2 regions of the Acidovorax sp. WCS2018Noco2-16 genome follow, and region 2 is predicted to be linked to the other one. Evidence: riboswitches for the same ligand, from Rfam matches in the RefSeq annotation. Region 2 holds a riboswitch; the other holds the start of a gene.

Region 1 (7,273 bases), on a different contig from region 2:
CCACCACGGCATCGCGTGGCGTTGCAGGCAGGCGCTGCTTACTTGTAGAACGCTTCCACCGTGCCCTTGAGCGTGATCATCAGCGGCCTGCCCTTGCGGTCCACCGTCTTGCCAGCGGGCACTTTCACCCAGCCTTCGCTGACGCAGTATTCCTCGACGTCGGAGCGTTCCTTGCCATTCAGGCGGATACCGATGTCGTGCTCGAACACGGCGGGAATGTGGAACTTGCTGCGCGGATCGACGGACAGGTGGTCGGGCAGTTCGGGGCGTTGCGTAGCGTCGGTCACAGCGGTCTTTTCTCTCTACTAGGGGTACGAAAAACGGGGCGGGGCCAGGTCCGCCGATTGTGGGGCCACGGGTGTTGATCTCAAAAACTACTGTTTTGATAGCAATGAATTGAAGTCTACCAAGCGGTAGGCAGCAAAAACACGCATGTTCATGACTTTGCGCCGATACTGCCCCCGGCAGTTTCGAGGTGTAGGCGGCTTTGCGGTGGTGCGCATGGCCGACCATCCCGAGGCCTGCGATCTGGCTCAGGAATAGATCGTGAATGCGTTGCTTGAAGGGACATGTCCATGCGCACCATCGTCTTCGCCTTGTCGTTCGTGATAGCCGTTGTGCTGGTGATGTCGGGGCAGCAGTGGACCCGGGGTACTCCGGGCGCGAGCACATTCGCTGCTCTTTCTCTCTTCAAGGTGCTGGGCTGGCTCGCCTGCATGGTGGCACTGCTGGCCTTGCTGGGGTACCGCCCCGCGCGGGGCGCCCGTGCGCCTGGACTGCACTGGATCACCGAAGGCCTGCGTGACAGGGCGCCTTTGCTGGCCATGGTCGGGTGTGCCGCAATCATCCTGCACATGCTCATCGGCAGCGTGAGCAGCGGCTCCATCGCCTCCCTGATGAGATACCCCGTGAAATGGAACACTCACCCAACGGCGTTCACCATCCATTTCATCCTGTGGGCGTCTTTGGGCGGGCTGTTGGGCTGGCGCCTGCCCCGCAAGATGCTGCGCAAGTATCAGCAGACCGAAAAGGATGAGTGGGCGGATTGACGCGGCTGCGGCCGGCGCGGCCTGCGGGTGTCCGCGTCGATGGACGATCTTCGACAGAACGCGGTCACCGCGTTCCTGCCGCAGCCCGCCTCAGTCCTTGAAGTGCCACCAGCCGGCGATGAGGCTGATCACGAACCCCACCGCTCCAACCGGCAGCGCCGGGGACAGGATTTCGCCCCAGGTACCGCGCATTCCCGAACCGATGGCCCCCACCACCATCAGTCCGATGCCGGCCACAAAAAGACAGAGAAGTCCCAAGCCCTTCATGCCGTCCGAGCCGTCGCTGTCGCTGACGCGGAACCAGCGGACCAGCACCATGGGGATGGCGGCGACTGCGAACATCCAGCTGGGAACAGAGTTTCCAGGACGCGCGTCCCAAGACAACAGGACCGCTGCCACGGCGACGAAAAACAAGACGGCCAGAACGCTTTTCATGGGTTGGATGATCTTGAGACTGGGCGCGGACTCAAGGCCATGGATGGCGACCCACGCTGGTCGCGTCCCATGGCTGTCGGCGCCGCAAACGCATCACAAATTCGGCGCCAGCAGCCGCGCCAGCACGGCCTCGTCCATGCCCCGCCGCGCGGCCATGTCGTGCAGCTGGTCTTCGCCGATCTTGCCGACGTTGAAGTACACGCTGTCGGGGTGGCCCAGGTAGAAGCCGCTCACGCTGGCGGCCGGCATCATGGCCAGGCTTTCCGTCAGGGTCATGCCGACCTCGCCGCACTGCAGCACGTTGAACAGCTCGCTCTTGGCGCTGTGGTCGGGGCAGGCCGGGTAGCCGGGCGCGGGACGGATGCCCGCGTACTTTTCGGCAATCATGTCGTCGTTGCTCAATGCTTCGCCGGCAGCGTAGCCCCACAGGTCGGTGCGCACGCGGTGGTGCAAGGCTTCGGCAAAGGCTTCGGCCAAGCGGTCGGCCAGGCTCTTGAATAGGATGGCGGAGTAGTCGTCCAGCGCGTCGATGAACGCCTTTTCCTTCTTCTCGATCCCTAAGCCCGCCGTCACGGCGAACATGCCGGCATAGTCGGCGATGCCGCTGGCCTTGGGCGCGACGAAGTCGGCCAGGCAGCGGCTGGGCCGGGTCACGCCGTCGATGGTGTGCTTTTCGGCTTGCTGGCGCATGCCGTACCAGGTCATTGCGACCTCGGTGCGCGTCTCGTCGGTGTAGAACTCGATGTCGTCGTCGTTCACGCTGTTGGCGGGGTACAGGCCCATCACGCCGCTGGCGGTGAGCCAGCGGCCTTCGATGATCTTTTTCAGCATGGCCTGCGCGTCGGCGAACACGCGCATGGCCTCTACGCCCACGACCTCGTCGGTCAGGATGGCGGGGTACGGCCCGGCCAGGTCCCAGGTCTGGAAGAACGGGCCCCAGTCGATGTAGCGGGCCAGCTCGGCCAGGTCGAAGTTCTTGAACACGCGCCGGCCCAGCGCGCGCGGCACGGTGGGCTTGAACGCAGCCCAGTCCACCGGGGTCTTGTTGGCGCGGATCTTGGCCAGCGACCACAGCGGGGTCTGCTTCTTGTTGGCGTGCTGCGTGCGCACCTTGTCGTAGTCGGCGTTGAGTTCGTCGACATAGTTCTGCACGCCGTCGCCCAGCAGGCTCTGCGCCACGCTCACGCTGCGCGATGCGTCGGGCACGTAGACCACAGGGCCTTCGTAGTGGGGCGCGATCTTCACCGCCGTGTGAACGCGGCTGGTAGTGGCGCCGCCGATGAGCAGCGGGATCTTCTTGATGCGGAAGTGGTCGTCCTTTTGCATCTCACCGGCCACGTACTGCATTTCTTCCAGGCTCGGCGTGATCAGGCCCGACAGGCCCACGATGTCCGCCCCTTCGACCTTGGCGCGCGCCAAAATTTCGTGGCAGGGCACCATCACGCCCATGTTCACCACCTCGAAGTTGTTGCATTGCAAGACGACGGTGACGATGTTCTTGCCGATGTCGTGCACATCGCCTTTGACGGTGGCGATGATGATCTTGCCCTTGCTGCGCACGTCGCGCCCGGCCAGCTCGTCCTGGCGCTTTTCTTCCTCGATGTAGGGGATCAGGTGGGCCACGGCGGACTTCATCACGCGCGCGCTCTTCACCACCTGGGGCAAGAACATCTTGCCGGCGCCGAACAGGTCGCCCACGATGTTCATGCCGTCCATCAGTGGGCCTTCGATCACGTGCAGCGGGCGCCCGCCCTTGGCCAGCACGATCTGGTAAGCCTCTTCGGTGTCTTCGACGATGAAGTCGGTGATGCCATGCACCAGCGCATGCGACAGGCGCTCACCCACGGTCTTGGGGGCCTCGGGCGTGCCGCGCCATTCCAGGCGCTTGCTCTCGTCCTTGGCACCGCTCTTGGCGGTCTCGGCCACCTCGACCAGGCGCTCGCCCGCATCGGGGCGGCGGTTGAGCACCACGTCCTCCACGCGCTCGCGCAGCGTGGGCTCCAGGTCGTCGTACACGCCGACCATACCGGCGTTGACGATGCCCATGTCCATGCCCGCCTTGATGGCGTGGTACAGGAACACGGTGTGAATGGCCTCGCGCACCGGGTCGTTGCCGCGAAAGCTGAAGCTCACGTTGGAGACGCCGCCCGAGACCTTGGCGCCGGGCAGGCTCTGCTTGATCCAGCGCACGGCCTCGATGAAGTCGACCGCGTAGTTGTTGTGCTCCTCGATGCCGGTGGCCACCGCGAAGATGTTGGGGTCGAAGATGATGTCCTCGGGCGGAAAGCCCACCTCGTCGACCAGCACACGGTAGGCGCGCTCGCAGATCTCGATCTTGCGCTCGTAGGTGTCGGCCTGGCCCTTCTCGTCGAAGGCCATGACCACGGCAGCGGCGCCATAGCGGCGCACCAGGCGTGCCTCGTGCTTGAACTTGTCGATGCCCTCCTTCATGGAGATGGAGTTGACGATGCCCTTGCCCTGCACGCAGCGCAGGCCGGCCTCGATCACCTCCCACTTGGAGCTGTCGACCATGATGGGTACGCGCGCGATGTCGGGCTCGGAGGCAATGAGCTGCAGAAAGCGCACCATGGCCGCCTTGCTGTCGAGCATGGCCTCGTCCATGTTGATGTCGATGACCTGGGCGCCGTTCTCCACCTGCTGGCGGGCGACGGCCAGGGCTTCTTCGTACTGCCCGTTCAGGATCATGCGGGCGAAGGCCTTGGAGCCGGTGACGTTGGTGCGCTCGCCGATGTTGACGAACAGCGTGCCCTCGCCAATGGAGACGGGCTCCAGGCCGGACAGCTTCATGGGAGGGACGGAAACAGCGGACATCAGGCTCACCTGTGCAATCGGTTCGGGGATGAAACAGGTGAGCGTCGTTGGGTGCAAGGCCACTGCCAGCCCGAGCCTGACGCCGCCATGTCCTTGATCGGGAATTGGGCGGGCGCTGCAACGCTCCTCGGGGGCGGCGAATTTTAAGCGCCGCCGCACCCCGCGCGGTTTTTCAGCGCACCGGCAGGAACTGCAGAAAGGTGCCGCCCATCAGCCCCTGCACGTAGCTGATGGCCGCGCGCCGGTACTTCTCGGCCACCACGCCGGCCAGCAGGTCCAGCCGGGCGATGACCTTGCCGAACTCGCGCTCGAAGCTCAGGTTGCGTGCATCGGCGGTGATTTCGTCGGCCAGCAGCAAAGGCCTGCCCGCCGCGTCGCGCCGCTGCGCGATCAGCCACACGGCGCTTTCCACGTTGCGCGCGGCGTTGTAGAGGTGCTGCGCGTCCAGGCTGTCGATCAGGAAGAACTCGGTCTTGCCGCCATGCGCGGTGACGATCATGTCGGCCGTGGCGTAGATGACCGCTGCCACGCGGTCGCCGGTGAATTCAGGGCTGAGCGCCAGGGCCAGCGCGGCAATGTCCTGGCGGCCCTGCAGCGGCGGCCAGGCCTCGCGCTGCTCGATGGCGGTGCGCACGCGCTGGCCCGCCAGGATGCGGCCCGGCAACTGGCCGGGAGCCTGGCCCTTGCGCCATTCGGCCGGGTTGCGGCGGTAGAGCTTGTCCATCAGCAGATAGAGGCTGTCCAGGTTGGCGCGCATGCCCAGCGTGGCCATGCGGTTCACGTCGGACTGCGCCAGCTCGGTGGGCGCCACGGCAGCGGCCTGCACTTCGCCGCGCGCGGTGGGCGCGGGCGTGCCGCAGCCGGCCAGCGCGGTTGCGGCGAGCGCGCAGCCCTGCCCCAGCAGGCATCGGCGGGAAGGAAAAGGCATCAGCATGTGCGCCGCATTATCGACACGCCCGGCCCGCGCACTGCCTTCTGCATAGCCGGCTAAGAATCGTTGAAAAACTTATCAGCGCGCAGGAACTGCACCACCGCCAGCAGGCGGGCGAGCCCCTGGTGCCGCTGGACGGCAGCAAGGCCGCGAAGCATCGCAAGATGGCCCTGCCCGGCGCCGAGTCGGTACCTGGACGCCGCGCGCCGCTACCTGGCGTGGGAAACCGGGCTGATCCGGACTCCTTGCCATGCGCACCTCTTTTGCTTCCCGTCGCTCTTGCGCTGCCCACCGCGGCGGCCTTCCTTCTTTTGCTGGCGGGAATCGCGCATACCGACGCCACGCTCGACAAGATTGCCAACGGAGTCACCGGCCGGGCTGCTTTTCCATCAAGGTCTTGCATGCCGTGACGGCCATTGGACCGTTTCTGTTGCTACATTTTCTGACGCTTCCGCTTGCTATGGCGTCACGCTTGCCCACTATGCTTGCCTGCTTCTGCGGGGCAGGCTGTCCCCGGGGTCCCTGGCATTTCTGACAAAGGAAGAGCAAAGGCATGCGTCGTTTCGAGCTGATCGAGGGCAATTCCAGCAAGTTCTGGGAAATTGAGCAGGCAGGCAGTGAACTGAACATCCGATGGGGCCGTATCGGCACCGCGGGCCAGAGTCAGACCAAATCCTTCGACGATGGCCCCAAGGCCGCCACCGCGCTGAACAAGCTGGTGAGCGAGAAGACCAGCAAGGGCTACAAGGAGGCTGGCGTGGCGGCCGAGGCCAGCATCGGCAAGACCGAGGCCCCGCCCCAGGTGAAGTCACCCGCGCCTGCGGCGCAGGCCGACAAGCGGGCCCAGACCAGTGTGCCAACGGCGAGCCGCGCGGCTTCTACCCCTGCGGCGGCGGAGCCGGTCCCGCCCGCCGAAAGCCTCGATGCGCAGTGCGAGCGTGCCTACGAAGCCGCGCGCCTGCAGATCGCCGACGGCACGCTCAAGGTGGGCGAGAAGCTCTCGGCTGCCGGGCTCAAGCGGCAGTACGGAGTGAGCGAGCAGGGCGCGGCCATGGCCTTCGACCGGCTCAAGTCCAGCGGCGTGATCTATGGCTGGGGCGCCACGGCCGAGGTGCGTGAGGACTCGGCCGAGTACGCCCGCAAGATGGGTGACTGGGCCGCGGCGATGGCGGCCCATGCGGCCGCGGCGGGCTCCGGCGCCTCGGGGCCGGCCTGCGACGATCCGGTGCCCGAAGGCATGCCGCCCTGGCTGGCGCAGGGCGAGCCGCTGCGGATCACGCCTGAGATGCAGGTCGCGGCCTTTGCCTCGCGCCGTTTCCCCAAGGCCGTGAGGTCCACCAGCCCGGCGGCGGCCTGGCTGCTGGTCAAGCAGAAGACGCAGGCCACCCTGGACATCAGCGCCAGCGACGCCGCCTTGCGTGCTGCCGCGCAGCGCGTGCTGGACCGTCTGCAACTCATCGAGCCGCCCGAAGATGCCGAGGCCGACGCGCTGCTGCTGAGCTTGGCGCTGCACACCACCGGTTACTACGGCGACAGCGAGCCCGGTGAGGCGGTGGTCGACTATCTGGTCGCGCGCTACGGCCTGCCGCGGGCGGTGGACATCTGGCTTGCCGCGCAGCGCGTGCAGGTCAAGACCGATTACGACCACAAGACCAAGACGCGCAGCAGCAGCCTCGCGTCTACCGTGACCCATGCGGTGAGCAATGGCTGGCGCGGCCCGCTGGGCCAGGCCGAATCGGCCCTGCGCAGTCACCTGGCCGCGGCCGGCGAGGCCGACTGGACCACCTGCGCCGACCGCATCGAAGCCGCCTTGCCGCAACTGCTGCCCGCTCGCCAGCCCGTGCTGGCGCTGCTGCTGCCGGACCGGCCCGAGCTGTCGAACGCCCTGGCGCTTCGCCTGGGTGCCGAGAAGGACACGCCGGAGACGCTGCACTGGCTGCTGCTGACCGCCACCGACCCGGCGGCCATAGCGCAGGCGGCGAAGGTGCGCACCAGCTATTCCACCAGCTTCTGGGGCCACACGCAG
Region 2 (7,273 bases):
GCAAAGCCAATCCCGCATGCTCGCGCAATGGGTGAAACCGAATCTTCGGAAACCGCTCCTGCGCCAGTCGCACGTCATACGGACTGGTGCACAGATACGCCAGCGTATCGGCGGCGTCGTGCGCCAGGCACAACGGATAAGCGTCGGTGAATGCGCGCAGTTCGGCAGGGCTGTCGGCCGTTATCCAGCGCGCGCCCGTGTACTGGCAGTTTTCCAGCCGGATGTCAGCGTCGTACTCGGTCTTCAGCCGGTGTTGCACGACTTCGAACTGCAGCTGCCCCACGGCGCCCAACAGCATGTTGCCGCCCGCATCAGGCTTAAAGACCTGGATGGCGCCTTCTTCCCCCAATTGCGCCAGGCCCTGCTGCAGTTGCTTGGTGCGCAGCGGGTTCTTCAGCACCACGGTCATGAACATTTCTGGCGCAAAGAAGGGCAGGCCGGTGAACTGCAGGTTGGCGCCGTCGGTGATGGTGTCGCCTAGCTGCACTCCGCCGTGCGTGGTAAAGCCGATGATGTCACCTGCATACGCCTCTTCCACCGCTTCGCGGCGCTGGGACATGAAGGTGACGACAGAAGTCGGGCGCAGCTCCTTGGCGGTGCGCTGTACCTTGAGCTTCATGCCCGGGGTATACCGGCCCGAGGCCACACGCACGAACGCGATGCGGTCGCGGTGGTTGGCGTCCATGTTGGCTTGCACCTTGAACACCACCCCCGAAAAGCCTTCGTCCTCAGGCTGAATCGTCTTGACCACCGGCTGCTTGTTGACTTGCAGCGTGCTCACGCGCGGGCCGGGCGAGGGGGCCATGTCGACCAGCGCGTCCAGCACCTCCATCACCCCGAAGTTGTTCACGCCGGAGCCAAAGAATACGGGCGTGAGCTTGCCTGCCAGAAAGGCTTGCTGATCCCAGGCGGGCGATGCGCCTACAGCCAGCTCCATGCTTTCCAGCGCGGTGTCGAACTCAGCGCCGAAGCGCCCGCGCAAGGCGTCTTCATTCGACAGCGGGATAGCTTCAAAGTCTTGCGGACGACGCTCGCTCCCACTCTCGAAGACCGTCATGGCCTTGGTGCGCAGGTTGATGATCCCGCCGAAATGCTTGCCCTGGCCCACGGGCCAGGTCATGGGGCAGCAGGGCATGCCGAGTTCACGCTCGACCTCGTCCATGATGTCCAGCGGGTCGCGCACTTCGCGGTCCATCTTGTTGACGAAGGTGATGATGGGTGTGTCTCGCTGGCGGCAGACTTCAATCAGGCGGCGCGTCTGCGCTTCCACACCGTTGGCAGCGTCGATCACCATCAGGGCCGAATCGACGGCAGTCAGCACTCGGTAGGTGTCTTCCGAAAAGTCCTTGTGGCCGGGCGTGTCGAGCAGGTTGACCACGTGGTCGCGGTAGGCCATCTGCATCACCGAGGACGCGACGGAAATGCCCCGCTGCTTTTCGATTTCCATCCAGTCGCTGGTGGCGTGGCGGCTGGCCTTGCGGCCCTTTACCGCGCCGGCAATCTGGATGGCGCCCGAGAAAAGCAGCAGCTTTTCCGTCAACGTGGTCTTGCCCGCGTCAGGGTGGGAAATGATGGCAAAAGTGCGGCGGCGCCGCGTTTCTGGGGCGTAAGACAAGGGGCAGCTCGGATAGGCGTGTAAAGGCGTGCAGCAGCGCTAGGCGCCCCGCAAGGGCCGTGCGCGTGGGGTGAAGTCACACTGCCGCAGGCCGGAATGGATCGCTGGGATTCTAGCGGCGCAACCCTTGGGCAGGTTCCGAGCCTCTTGTTGGACAGAGCCCGGCAGTCCCGAGCAGAATCGCGACCCACATCCGCTGCGGCGATTTGCATGACGACTTCTTCCCAACGCCCGACTTTGCCCCAAACGACCTTGCCAGCCGGTGCGGAGGTGGGCACGCCCGCGTACCGGCGCATCACCATCGCGTTGTTCTTCGCAGGCTTCGCCACGTTTTCGCTGCTGTATTGCGTGCAGCCGCTGCTGCCGGAATTTGCGCGGCATTTCCAGATCGGTGCGGCGGCCAGCTCCGTAGCGCTCTCGGCCAGCACCGCTGCGCTGGCGGTGTCCATTCTGGTGGCGGGTGTGGTGTCGCAGGCGGTGGGCCGCCGCTGGCTGATGTTCGGCTCGATGGCGCTGGCCGCGCTGTGCAACCTGCTGGCGGGGCTGTCGCCCAACTGGGCCACCATGCTCGCCGCACGTACGCTTGAAGGCGTGCTGCTGGGCGGGGTGCCCGCCGTGGCCATGGCGTACCTGGCCGAAGAAATCGACACGCGCGGCCTGGGCTTCGCCATGGGGCTGTACATCGGCGGCACCGCGTTTGGCGGCATGGTCGGCCGGGTGGGCGTAGGGCTTTTGACCGATGCCTTCGGCTGGCGCCAGGCAATGGTCATCGTCAGCGTGATCGACCTGCTGGTCGCCATCGGCTTCGTGTTGTTGCTGCCGCCTTCTCGGCGTTTCGTTCGTGCGGCAAGCGGGGGCGTGCGCCAGCAGGCCCGCATCTGGCGTGACCATTTGCGCAATCCGGTACTGCCCCTGCTGATTGCGGTGGGATGCCTGCTGGTGGGTCCACTGGTGTCGGTTTTCAACCTGGTGAGCTTTCGCCTGTCGTCGCCAGTGTTCGGGCTGGGGCAGGCCGAGATCGGGCTGATCTTCTGCGCCTATCTGCTGGGCATGTGCGCGTCGCCCTGGGCGGGCGCGCTGGCCGACCGGCTGGGCCGCCCGGTGGTGCTGATCGGCTGTGTGTTGCTCATGGCCGCCGGCGTGCTGCTGACCTTGCCTGCGCACCTGGCTGCGATGATCGCCGGCATCTGCCTGATCACCCTCGGCTTCTTCGGCGGGCATGCGGTGGTCAGCGGCTGGGTGGGCGCGGCGGCACTGCATTCCAAGGGCCATGCATCGTCGATATACCTGTTGGCCTATTACATGGCCTCCAGCGTTCTGGGCGTGGTGGCGGGTGGGTTCTGGGAAAAGGGCCAGTGGCCCGCGGTGGTGCTGTTCTGCATGGCCTTGCTCATGCTGGCCCTGGGGGGTGCCGTGCGGCTGAGAGCTGCCGGCCCCCATCACACCCGCGCCAGCGATTGACCCGGGCAGGCACCAGCGGGTTTTGTACAATACGCGCCTTTCCGAGGAGCGTTGCAGCGTCACCCAACAGCGGGGCGTGAGGCTCGGAAGCCGGTATCTTCGCAACGACGCTCACCCACGCTGTTCCGGTGCGGTGAGTGACTGCCTTCATCTCTTGCCCCGGCTCGCGTGGTTTTCATACCCATCCTTGATTGGAGAAAACCATGAGCGCAGTTCTCAAGCCACAAGCCGACCAGGCCATCACCGACATTTCCCTTGCCGCCTGGGGCCGCAAGGAAATCCGCATTGCCGAAACCGAGATGCCCGGCCTGATGGCCATCCGCGAAGAGTTCGCCGCCGGCCAGCCGCTGAAGGGCGCTCGCATCACCGGCTCGCTGCACATGACGATCCAGACCGCTGTGCTGATCGAAACCCTGCAGGCCCTGGGCGCTGACGTGCGCTGGGCATCGTGCAACATCTTTTCCACGCAAGACCATGCTGCAGCCGCCATCGCCGCCGCGGGAACGCCGGTCTTCGCCATCAAGGGCGAGTCGCTGGAAGACTACTGGGACTACACCCACCGCATCTTCGACTTTGCGCCTAAGGGCAGTGCGGGCGAAGGCCCCAACATGATTCTGGACGACGGCGGCGATGCCACGCTGCTGATGCACCTGGGCCAGCGCGCCGAGAAAGACGCGTCCCTGGTAGCCGGCAATGGCGCTAGCGAAGAAGAGCGCATTCTGTTCGCCTCTATCCGCAAGAAGCTGTCGGAAGATGCGACCTGGTACACGCGCAAGTCGGCCGAGATCATCGGCGTGACGGAAGAAACCACCACCGGCGTGCACCGCCTGAACGAGATGTCCGCCAAGGGCACGCTGCTGTTCCGCGCGATCAACGTGAACGATTCGGTCACCAAGTCCAAGTTCGACAACCTGTACGGCTGCCGCGAATCGCTGGTGGATGGCATCAAGCGCGCGACAGACGTGATGATCGCCGGCAAGGTCGCCGTGGTGGCCGGCTATGGCGACGTGGGCAAGGGCTCCGCCCAGGCGCTGCGCGCATTGAGCGCCCAGGTGTGGGTCACCGAGATCGACCCCATCAACGCCTTGCAGGCCGCGATGGAAGGCTACCGCGTGGTGACGATGGACTACGCCGCCGACAAGGCCGACATCTTCGTGACCACGACGGGCAACAAGGACATCATCACCCATGACACGATGGCGAAGATGAAGGACCAGGCCATCGTCTGCAACATCGGCCACTTCGACAACGAGATCGACGTCGCGTCGATCGAGAAGTACGAATGGGAAGAGATCAAGCCCCAGGTGGACCACATCACCTTCCCGGACGGCAAGAAGATCATTCTGCTGGCCAAGGGCCGCCTGGTGAACCTGGGCTGCGGCACGGGCCACCCCAGCTTCGTGATGTCGTCGTCGTTCGCCAACCAGACCATCGCGCAGATCGAGCTGTTCACCAAGCCGGGCGACTATGAAGTCGGCAAGGTCTACGTGCTGCCCAAGCTGCTGGACGAGAAGGTCGCGCGCCTGCACCTGAAGAAGGTCGGCGCCGTGCTGACCGAGCTGACGGACACGCAGGCCGCGTACATCGGCGTGAGCAAGAGCGGCCCTTACAAGCCCGACACGTACCGCTACTGATCGCAGGGCGGATCGGTGGCGACAGGCCGGCAAGCCCTTGGTGGCCTGCCGGCCTGTGGCTTGGTTGATAATTGATTTGCTATAAAAATAATAGCTAATAGCGCTTGATGGATAAGCGCTAGAGGCCTATTTGACTCTAAAAAAAGGATGGGTGCATGCGCGCAGACGTGTATCTGGTGGACAAGGGCCACGCGACGACCCGGTCGCAGGCGCAGCGCCTGATCGCCGCCGGTGTGCAGTGGCGGCTGGCGGCCAGCCTGCCCTGGCACAAGGTGGCCAAGAACGGCGACGACATTCCAGAAATCGCCGAAGTGCAGCTGCTGGACCAATCCGAAGCGCGGTACCTGTCGCGCGGCGGCCTGAAGCTCGAAGGCGCGCTGCAGACCACCGGCCTGCAGGTGGCCGGCTGGCGCTGTCTGGACGTGGGCCAGAGCACCGGCGGTTTCACCGACTGCCTGTTGCAGCAGGGCGCTGTGCAGGTGATCGGCGTGGACGTGGGCCACAGCCAGCTGCACGACAGCCTGCGGCAAGACCCGCGCGTGGTGGCAGTCGAAGGCCTGAACGCCCGTTCCGTAACGGCCGCATCGCTGCGGGAGGCCTGCGAAGACGCGTTGTCCGAGCAGGTCGAGCAAGACCCGGACGACAACGACACCCAGCCCGAGGCGCCCTACAGCTGGATGCGCAACGGCGGCCTGGTCGACGAAGCGTACGACGACAGCGACGACGCCAAGGAACACGACGTGGAGGCCTTCAAGGCCGAGCGTTCAGCCAGGGCGCGTGCCCGTGCCCAGGGCGCCTTGCCCACCGTGCGCCGCCGGCGTGCGGGGCTGGAACAGGTCGACGTCACCCCGGTGTTCGACCTGGTGACGGGCGACGTGTCGTTTATCTCGCTCACGCTGATCCTGCCTGCCGTGGCGCCTCTGCTGAAGGCCGGTGGCGACCTGCTCATGCTGGTCAAGCCGCAGTTCGAGCTGCAGCCCGGCCAGGTCGGCAAGGGCGGCATCGTGCGCGACGTGGCGATGTACCCGCTGGTCGAGCAGCGCATCCGCGACTGCTGCGCGGCCGAGGGCCTTCAGGTGCTGGGCTGGTACGACAGCGCGGTCGATGGCGGCGACGGCAACCGCGAGTTCTTCATTCACGCAAGGAGTGCGGCTTGAACATCACTACCACTACCACCACCAGCATGACCGATGCGCCCGCCGCATCGGCGGCCAGATCGGGAGCGTTCCCGGTCAGCTTCGAATTCTTTCCGCCCAAGACGCCCGAGGGTGCCGAGAAGCTGCGCACCGTGCGCCAGCAGCTCTACGCCCGCCGGCCCGAATTCTGTTCGGTGACCTACGGCGCCGGCGGCTCCACGCAGGAAGGCACGTTCAGCACTGTGCGAGAGATACTGGCCGAAGGCGTGAGCGCGGCTTCGCATTTCTCGTGCATCGGCGCCACGCAAGAGACGGTGCGCACCCAGCTTGCGCAGCTCAAAGCCATGGGCGTCACCCGCCTGGTGGCGTTGCGTGGCGATTTGCCCAGCGGCTACGGCGCGGGTGGTGAATTCCATTACGCCAGCGACTTGGTGGCCTTCATCCGCGCAGAGACGGGCAACGACTTTCATATCGAAGTCGCGGCCTACCCCGAAGTGCATCCGCAGGCCCGCTCGCCCGAAGCCGACCTGCAGGCCTATGCCGCCAAGGTGCGCGCGGGTGCCGATTCGGCCATCACGCAGTACTTCTTCAACGCCGATGCGTACTTCCGCTTCGTGGACGACACGCGGCGCCTGGGGCTGGACGTGCCGGTGGTGCCGGGCATCATGCCCATTTTGGGCTCCACCCAGCTGATGCGCTTTTCCGACGCCTGCGGCGCCGAGATCCCGCGCTGGATACGGCTGCGCCTGCAGGGCTTCGGCGACGACGTGGCCAGCATTCGCGCCTTTGGCCTGGACGTAGTGGCCGAACTGTGCGAGCAATTGCGCACACGCGGCGTGCCGGGGCTGCACTTCTACACGATGAACCAGAGCGGTGCCACGCTGGAGCTGTGCCGTCGTCTGGGGCTATAGGGTCTTGCCATCGGCCCACGCAGCCCCAGACTGCGCTTGGTTACGCGGCCGCGGATGGCTCGGCTAACATCGCGCCGATGAAAATTTCCTTCGCCCCCTGGTGGTGTGGCGGTGCAAGCCGTCTCGCCCACCTTCTGGCGCAGCCCGCATGAGGCGTATCGCGGCAGCCGCCTTTCGTCCCTCCATGGTGAACGCCGCACAGTGTGCGGTGCGCTGGGGCGCCGTGCTCGCGGGGGTCTGCTTGATCGCCGCCTGCGCTGCACCTTCTCCGCCCGCCTCCGGTGAAAAGCCCGCAGCAGACAGTCCGCCACTGCGCACGCTGGTGCCACCCCGGAAGAATCAGGCGGCGACAGGTGCTGACACCAAGGCCGAGGCCGCCTCCCAGCAGGCATCAGCGGCTGGCAGCCGGGCACGCCGCGAGGCCGACCTGCCCCCCATCTCCACCGTCGTTCCGTCCATCGCACCCGCCGGCGTTCCGGGGCCCAACGGCATGTATTCGCTGGACAGCGACAAACC

What was found. A riboswitch is a leader RNA that binds a small molecule or an ion and turns the genes downstream of it on or off. The one in region 2 is predicted to bind S-adenosylhomocysteine.
Region 1: it holds a riboswitch for S-adenosylhomocysteine, as region 2 does, so the genes downstream of both, metH (methionine synthase) here and ahcY (adenosylhomocysteinase) in region 2, are expected to answer to the same signal.

What each region holds. Positions count from the first base shown of each region.
Region 1 is NZ_JAVTJJ010000003.1:307,013-314,285, forward strand. Features, by position in the region: gene RQI28_RS10890 (DUF3297 family protein) at 39-287, opposite strand; gene RQI28_RS10895 (hypothetical protein) at 576-1,049, shown strand; gene RQI28_RS10900 (hypothetical protein) at 1,140-1,484, opposite strand; gene metH (methionine synthase) at 1,578-4,316, opposite strand; S-adenosyl-L-homocysteine riboswitch at 4,349-4,451, opposite strand; gene RQI28_RS10910 (hypothetical protein) at 4,489-5,244, opposite strand; gene RQI28_RS10915 (WGR and DUF4132 domain-containing protein) at 5,801-7,273, shown strand, end outside.
Region 2 is NZ_JAVTJJ010000009.1:9,215-16,487, reverse strand. Features, by position in the region: gene RQI28_RS15815 (peptide chain release factor 3) at 1-1,615, opposite strand, end outside; gene RQI28_RS15810 (MFS transporter) at 1,826-3,076, shown strand; S-adenosyl-L-homocysteine riboswitch at 3,114-3,196, shown strand; gene ahcY (adenosylhomocysteinase) at 3,280-4,710, shown strand; gene RQI28_RS15800 (TlyA family RNA methyltransferase) at 4,866-5,867, shown strand; gene metF (methylenetetrahydrofolate reductase [NAD(P)H]) at 5,894-6,757, shown strand; gene RQI28_RS15790 (septal ring lytic transglycosylase RlpA family protein) at 6,906-7,273, shown strand, end outside.